Hoeflea sp. 108: one gene and its partner. The protein of the gene in region 1 interacts with the protein of each later gene in a pairwise test. Links are inferred from orthologs where the notes say so. Each region holds a gene or a part of one and is shown in the gene's direction. Other genes may lie near its edges. The genes, in order: gyrB and gyrA.

Evidence for each region.
Region 2: the proteins of gyrB (region 1) and gyrA interact in binary tests that used the Escherichia coli proteins (3 or more experiments, as listed by UniProt). The link is inferred for Hoeflea sp. 108 from one-to-one orthologs.

The regions. Positions count from the first base shown.
Region 1 is NZ_KB890024.1:565,682-569,030, reverse strand. Bases 214-3,244 are described here. They hold gyrB (DNA topoisomerase (ATP-hydrolyzing) subunit B), read left to right. Parts: upstream 214-520; coding sequence 521-2,968; downstream 2,969-3,244. Other genes in these bases: B015_RS33190 (hypothetical protein), read left to right, coding at 3,179-3,244; B015_RS0102740 (NADPH-dependent FMN reductase), read left to right, coding at 214-247. Outside these bases: more of B015_RS0102740, read left to right, coding at 1-213; more of B015_RS33190, read left to right, coding at 3,245-3,340. UniProt on the Escherichia coli protein: DNA gyrase negatively supercoils closed circular double-stranded DNA in an ATP-dependent manner to maintain chromosomes in an underwound state.
Region 2 is NZ_KB890024.1:2,510,744-2,514,420, reverse strand. Bases 216-3,574 are described here. They hold gyrA (DNA gyrase subunit A), read left to right. Parts: upstream 216-608; coding sequence 609-3,374; downstream 3,375-3,574. Other genes in these bases: B015_RS33550 (hypothetical protein), read right to left, coding at 3,488-3,574; B015_RS0112360 (MarC family protein), read right to left, coding at 216-313. Outside these bases: more of B015_RS0112360, read right to left, coding at 1-215; more of B015_RS33550, read right to left, coding at 3,575-3,640. UniProt on the Escherichia coli protein: A type II topoisomerase that negatively supercoils closed circular double-stranded (ds) DNA in an ATP-dependent manner to maintain chromosomes in an underwound state.

The DNA.
Region 1 (3,349 bases):
GCCGGCCGGCTTCCTGAGCTATGGCGGCGTCTCGGCCGGCCTGCGTGCCGTGCAGTCGGAAAAGATGCTTTTGACGACGCTGAAGATCATGCCGATCCCCGAGGCGATCGCGATCCCGGCCTTTGCCCAGCACCTCGACGAGGGCGGCGAATTCAAGGCCAACGACCTGGTCAAGGACAGCGCCAGGACGATGCTGGACGAGCTGCACCGCTGGAGCGAAGCGCTGAAGCCGCTGCGCGCCGCCTGATACGCCCTTGCCGCCCCGGTGCATCATCGGGGCGGCAACCGGCCACCCGGAAGACCTTGCCTGCCGTGTCGGTGACGGCATCGTTTTCACGGCCCGCAATCATTGCCCGCACGGTGATCGCGACTGGCCCGCAGGGAGCCCATTATCCCCGCCCAAAAGCCCGGTAAAACTTGGAAAAACCACACTTAACCCCTATATCTTGGGGACCAACGGGCGTGCGATTCGGGGCCGATTTTGCCGCGTCCTCCTGCGGCAGTCAGACGAAAGATTTTCATGAGCGACCAGTCCGAGAACCTTCCCGGCGCCGAGGCCGAATACGGCGCAGATTCCATCAAGGTTTTGAAGGGCTTGGATGCCGTCCGCAAGCGTCCTGGCATGTATATCGGCGACACCGACGACGGCTCGGGCCTGCACCACATGGTCTATGAGGTCGTCGACAACGCCATCGACGAGGCGCTGGCCGGCCACGCCACGCTGGTGACGGTGTCGCTCAATCCGGATGGCTCGGTGACCGTGACCGACAACGGCCGCGGCATTCCGACCGACATCCACCCCTCGGAAGGCGTTTCCGCCGCCGAGGTGATCATGACGCAGCTGCATGCCGGCGGTAAGTTCGACCAGAACTCCTACAAGGTTTCGGGCGGTCTGCACGGCGTCGGCGTGTCCGTCGTCAACGCGCTGTCCGTGTGGCTGAAGCTCAGGATTCGCCGCAAGGGCGAGATCCACGAGATGACCTTCAACCACGGCAATGCGGTCGCGCCGCTGAAGGTGGTCGGCGAGGCCGGCGACGAGACCGGCACGGAAGTGACCTTCCTGCCGTCGTCCGAGACCTTCACCATGGTGGATTTCGACTACGGCACGCTGGAACACCGCCTGCGCGAGCTGGCCTTCCTGAACTCGGGCGTGCGCATCGTTTTGTCCGACAAGCGCCATGCCGACGTGAAGGTGCAGGAGCTGCTTTATGACGGCGGCCTGATCGAATTCGTGAAATATCTCGACCGCGCCAAGAAGCCGCTGATCGACAAGCCAATTGCCATCAAGGCGGAGCGCGACGGCATCACGGTCGAAGTGGCGATGTGGTGGAACGAAAGCTACCACGAGAACGTGCTGGCCTTCACCAACAACATCCCCCAGCGCGACGGCGGTACCCATCTCGCCGGCTTCCGCGGCGCGCTGACGCGCCAGGTGACGGGCTATGCCGAAACCTCCGGCACCTCCAAGAAGGAGAAGGTTTCGATCATCGCCGACGACACCCGCGAGGGCCTGACGGCGGTGCTCTCGGTCAAGGTTCCCGATCCGAAATTCTCGTCGCAGACCAAGGACAAGCTGGTGTCCTCGGAAGTCCGCCCGGTGGTGGAGAGCCTGGTCAACGAGGCGCTCGGCACCTGGCTCGAAGAACATCCGGCGGAAGCCAAGACGCTGATCGCCAAGGTAGTGGAAGCCGCAGCCGCGCGCGAGGCGGCACGCAAGGCACGCGAACTCACCCGCCGCAAGGGTGTGCTCGACATCACCTCCCTGCCCGGCAAGCTTGCCGACTGCCAGGAACGCGACCCGGCCAAGTCCGAAATCTTCATCGTCGAGGGTGACTCCGCCGGCGGCTCGGCCAAGAGCGGGCGCTCGCGCCAGAACCAGGCGATCCTGCCCTTGCGCGGCAAGATCCTGAACGTCGAGCGCGCCCGCTTCGACCGCATGCTGTCGTCCGACATGATCGGCACGCTGATCACGGCGCTAGGCACGTCGATCGGCAAGGACGAGTTCAACGCCGACAAGCTGCGCTATCACAAGATCATCATCATGACCGACGCCGACGTCGACGGCGCCCACATCCGCACCCTGCTGTTGACGTTCTTCTTCCGCCAGATGCCGGAGCTGATCGAGCGCGGGCACCTCTATATCGCCCAGCCGCCGCTCTACAAAGTGACGCGCGGAAAGAGCTCGCAATACCTCAAGGACGAGACCGCGTTCGAGGACTATCTGGTCGATGTCGGCCTAGACGAAGCCACGCTGACGCTTGCCTCCGGCGAAGTGCGCAGCGGCCAGGATCTTCGGGCGGCGGTGACCGACGCGCTCGGCGTGCGCACGCTGATCGACGGTCTGCACACGCGCTATTCGCGCCCGGTGGTCGAGCAGGCGGCAATCGCCGGCGCGCTCAACCCCGACATCTTCAGCGACCTCGGCCGCGCCAAGGCGATGGCCGAAACGATCGCCCAGCGCCTCGACCTGATCTCCGAGGACATCGAGCGCGGCTGGACCGGCCATATCTCGACCGACAATGACGGTTCCGGCGGCTATGTGTTCGAACGCACGCTGCGCAGCGTCAAGGAAAGCGTCCATCTCGACATGGCGCTGATCAACTCGGCCGACGCACGCGCGCTCGACCGGTTTGCCGGCCGTCTCACCGAACTCTACGCCCAGCCGCCCTTGCTGCGCCGCAAGGAAAATTCGGAGACCCTGGCAGGGCCGCTGGCGCTCTTGAACGCAGTGTTTGCTTCAGGCCGCAAGGGCCTGACCATGCAGCGCTACAAGGGTCTGGGCGAGATGAACGCCGAGCAGTTGTGGGAAACCACGCTCGACCCGAACGTGCGCTCGCTGCTGAAGGTACAGGTGACCGACGCGACTGACGCCGACTCGCTGTTTGCCCGCCTGATGGGCGACGAGGTCGAGCCGCGACGCGACTTCATCCAGGAAAATGCGCTGAGCGTGGCGAACCTGGACGTCTGATCGCAGCAAACTGAACATCTGATCTTTCGCCCCTTTCGCTCAGCGGAGGGGGCGATTGTGTTTCTGAGGTCTGGTGAGACACGGGGCGCGAGATCGTGTGCGCTCGAAATCAACGGCTCGCGCTTGGGTTCTCTCAGGTTGCAATCCGACCAATTGCCCTAACAATATCCAAGCAAATGCTTATGCCTCTAGAATGGCAAGCATAGCTTCTTGCTCATCACCGTCGACGGTCCCGTCAATTATGTCTCCAATCTGGTCAAATCGCCCGATGATTTGCACGATCAATTCTTCGTCGACCGCATCGTAGTCGATGTCAATTGGGTACGCCGCACCGCTGGTATTCCCCGATACGTAACCACGCCGAACAAATGAAGCCCATCG
Region 2 (3,677 bases), 1.9 Mb from region 1 along the record:
CATCCGAAATCTTCTCCTTTCGGTCCTGCCGCTTTTCGAAGACCATTTCGAAGGCGATGAAGAACAGCAGGAAGCCGCCCGCGACGCGGAAGGCGGGCAGGGTGATGCCGAAAACCTTGAGGATGGCGGCGCCGGCAATGGCGAACAGGGCGAGCACGGCGAAGGCAATGACGCTGGCGCGGATTGACACCTGAACGCGCTGCTCGCGGTTCATGCCGCGTGTCACCGCCAGGAAGAGCGGCGCCAGACCCGGGGGGTCGATGGTCACGAGGATTGTCACGAAGGCATTGAAAACAGTGTCGAAAAGCGTCATTCGGCACCTCCCCGTCGCACGCAGGCTAACCCGGCCGCAGTTGCCGCGCCAGTGCCAAAATCGGTCATGCAGCGGCCATTTTTGCCGGTTTTGCCAGCTTCCCCAACGGCATCTCGTGGCAACCGGGCACAATGGCGGCGAGAATATGACGGACATGTCGCCGCAATGTTGGAAGCCTAAGCTATCCATTTGAAATGACGTGCAAAATCAGCGTTGGAAAAGCGCCGCCGAAGTTGGTCTTCACGGGCGCGATCCTATATAAGGGGTAAATGATTCCCAACATGCGTGATCAAAGTTGACCGACCAGAAATCACCGCGTGGACCTGACGGTCCCTCCGGCATCGAGCCAATTTCCATCATCGAGGAGATGCAGCGCTCCTACCTCGATTACGCCATGAGCGTGATCGTGAGCCGTGCGCTGCCCGACGTGCGCGACGGCATGAAGCCGGTGCATCGGCGCATCCTCTACGCTTCGCATGAGAGCGGTTACCACTGGAACCGCAAATATGTGAAGTCGGCGCGCCCCGTTGCCGACGTGATGGGTAAATACCATCCGCACGGCGACGCCTCGATCTATGATGCGTTGGTGCGCATGGCCCAGGACTGGTCGATGAGCGTCACGCTCATCGACGGGCAGGGCAATTTCGGCTCGATCGACGGCGATCCGCCTGCAGCGATGCGCTACACCGAAGCGCGCCTGACCAAGGTCGCCCACGAACTGCTCGAGGACATCGACAAGGATACGGTCGATTTCCAGGACACCTACGACGCTTCGGGGCAGGAACCGCGCGTGCTGCCGGCACGCTTCCCGGCGCTGCTGGTCAATGGTGCCGGCGGCATCGCCGTCGGCATGGCGACCAACATCCCGCCGCACAATCTGGTCGAGGTCTGCAACGGCGCCATCGCCGTCATGGAGAACCCTGGTATCGACCTGCCCGACCTGATGGAGATCATCCCCGGTCCGGATTTCCCGACCGGTGGCCTGATCCTTGGCCGCTCGGGCATCTACAATGCCTATTCGACCGGGCGTGGCTCTGTCGTCATGCGCGGCAAGGTCAATATCGAACAGAGCCGCGGCGACCGCGAAGCGATCATCATCACCGAAGTTCCCTATCAGGTGAACAAGGCCTCGATGATCGAGAAGATGGCCGAACTGGTGCGCGACAAGCGCATCGAGGGCATTTCCGACATCCGCGACGAGTCCGACCGTCAGGGTTATCGCGTCGTCATCGAGCTCAAGCGCGATGCCAATGCCGAGGTGATCCTCAACCAGCTCTATCGTTTCACACCGCTGCAGACGTCGTTCGGCGCCAACATGGTGGCGCTCAATGGCGGCAAGCCGGAGGTGCTGACGCTGCTCGACATGCTGAAGGCGTTTGTCGCCTTCCGCGAAGAGGTGATCAGCCGCCGCACCAAGTTCCTGCTCAAGAAGGTGCGCGACCGCGCGCATATCTTGGTCGGCTTGGCCATTGCGGTTGCCAACATCGACGAGGTCATCAAGCTGATCCGCACCGCGCCCGATCCGCAGACGGCGCGCGACCAGCTGATGACGCGCCGCTGGCCGGCGTCCGACGTCGAGTCGCTGATCCGGTTGATCGACGATCCGCGCCATCGCATCAACGATGACGGCACCTACAACCTGTCGGAAGAGCAGGCCCGGGCCATCCTGGAACTGCGCCTGCAGCGCCTGACGGCACTGGGTCGCGACGAAATCGCCGACGAACTCAACAAGATTGGCGCCGAGATATCAGACTATCTCGACATTCTGTCGTCGCGGGCCCGCATCCAGCAGATCGTCAAGGACGAGCTGGTCGTCGTGCGCGACGAGTTCGGCGTGCCGCGTCGTACCGAGATCACCGATGCCGGCTCCGACATGGAAGACGAGGACCTTATCCCGCGCGAGGACATGGTCGTCACGGTCAGCCATTCCGGCTACATCAAGCGCGTGCCGCTTTCGCTCTACCGGGCGCAGCGTCGCGGCGGCAAGGGCCGCTCGGGCATGTCGACCAAGGACGAGGATTTCGTCACCCGGCTGTTCGTGGTCAACACGCACACGCCGGTGCTGTTCTTCTCGTCGCGCGGCATCGTCTACAAGGAAAAGGTCTGGCGCCTGCCGATCGGCAATCCGCAGTCGCGCGGCAAGGCCTTGATCAACCTGCTGCCGCTCGAACAGGGCGAACGCATCACCACGATCATGCCGCTGCCGGAGGACGAGGCCAGCTGGGCCGAGCTTGACGTGATGTTCGCCACCACGCGCGGCACCGTGCGCCGCAACAAGCTCAGCGACTTCGTTCAGGTCAACCGCAACGGCAAGATCGCCATGAAACTGGAGGAGGAAGGCGACGAGATCCTCGGCGTTGAGACCTGCACCGACAATGACGACGTGCTTCTGACCGCCGATTCCGGCCAGTGCATCCGCTTCCGCGTCGACGACGTGCGTGTGTTCCAGAGCCGCAATTCGGTCGGCGTGCGCGGCATCAGCATGGCGGACGGCGACCGCGTCATCTCGATGGCGATCATCGAGCATGTCGAGGCAAGCCCGGCCGAACGTGCGGCCTACCTCAAGCAGGCGGTGGCCGAGCGCAAGATGTCAGGTGCCGAAGAGGACGATATCGCGCTGACGAACGAGGATGTGGGCGAGACGACTGACCTCTCCGCTGAGCGTTATGAAGAGCTCAAGGCGCATGAGCAGATGGTCCTGACTGTCAGCGAATATGGTTATGGCAAGCGTTCGTCGTCCTACGACTTCCGCCTGACCAACCGCGGCGGCAAGGGTATCCGCGCCACCGACGTTTCGAAGGTGGGCGAGATCGGCAAGCTGATCGCGACCTTCCCTGTCGGCGGCGACGACCAGATCATGCTGGTGTCGGATGGCGGCCAGGTGATCCGCGTGCCGGTCGACGGCATCCGCGTCGCCAGCCGCGCCACCAAGGGCGTGACCATCTTCAATACCGCTGAAGGCGAGAAGGTGGTTTCGGTCGAGCGCATCTCCGAGCCGCAGGGCGAGGAAGAGGGCGACGAGGCGCCTAACGGCGAAGATCCGGTCAACGAGGAAGGCTGATATGCTGATCCAGCGCCGTTAACAGTGCTGGGTCAAGTGTTTGAGCCGGTTTGTTGAAGAGAAAAGAGCGGCGCCTATGAGGCGCCGCTTTTGCCTGGAGGGGCAGAAATCGGTCAGCGCGGAAGGCGCTGGTTGCGCCAGCCCGGCAGCTGCACGCGGGCCGTCTGCACCTTGGTGCGGACGCGGTGCGCCTCCTGGTGGAGCGCGAAAGCGGTGGCGACAAGCATGGCCAGAGTCATGGCCGCGGCGAGCATATAGATCATCATGGCGCTGTTCTCCTGCTTGAAACAACGGACGAACCGC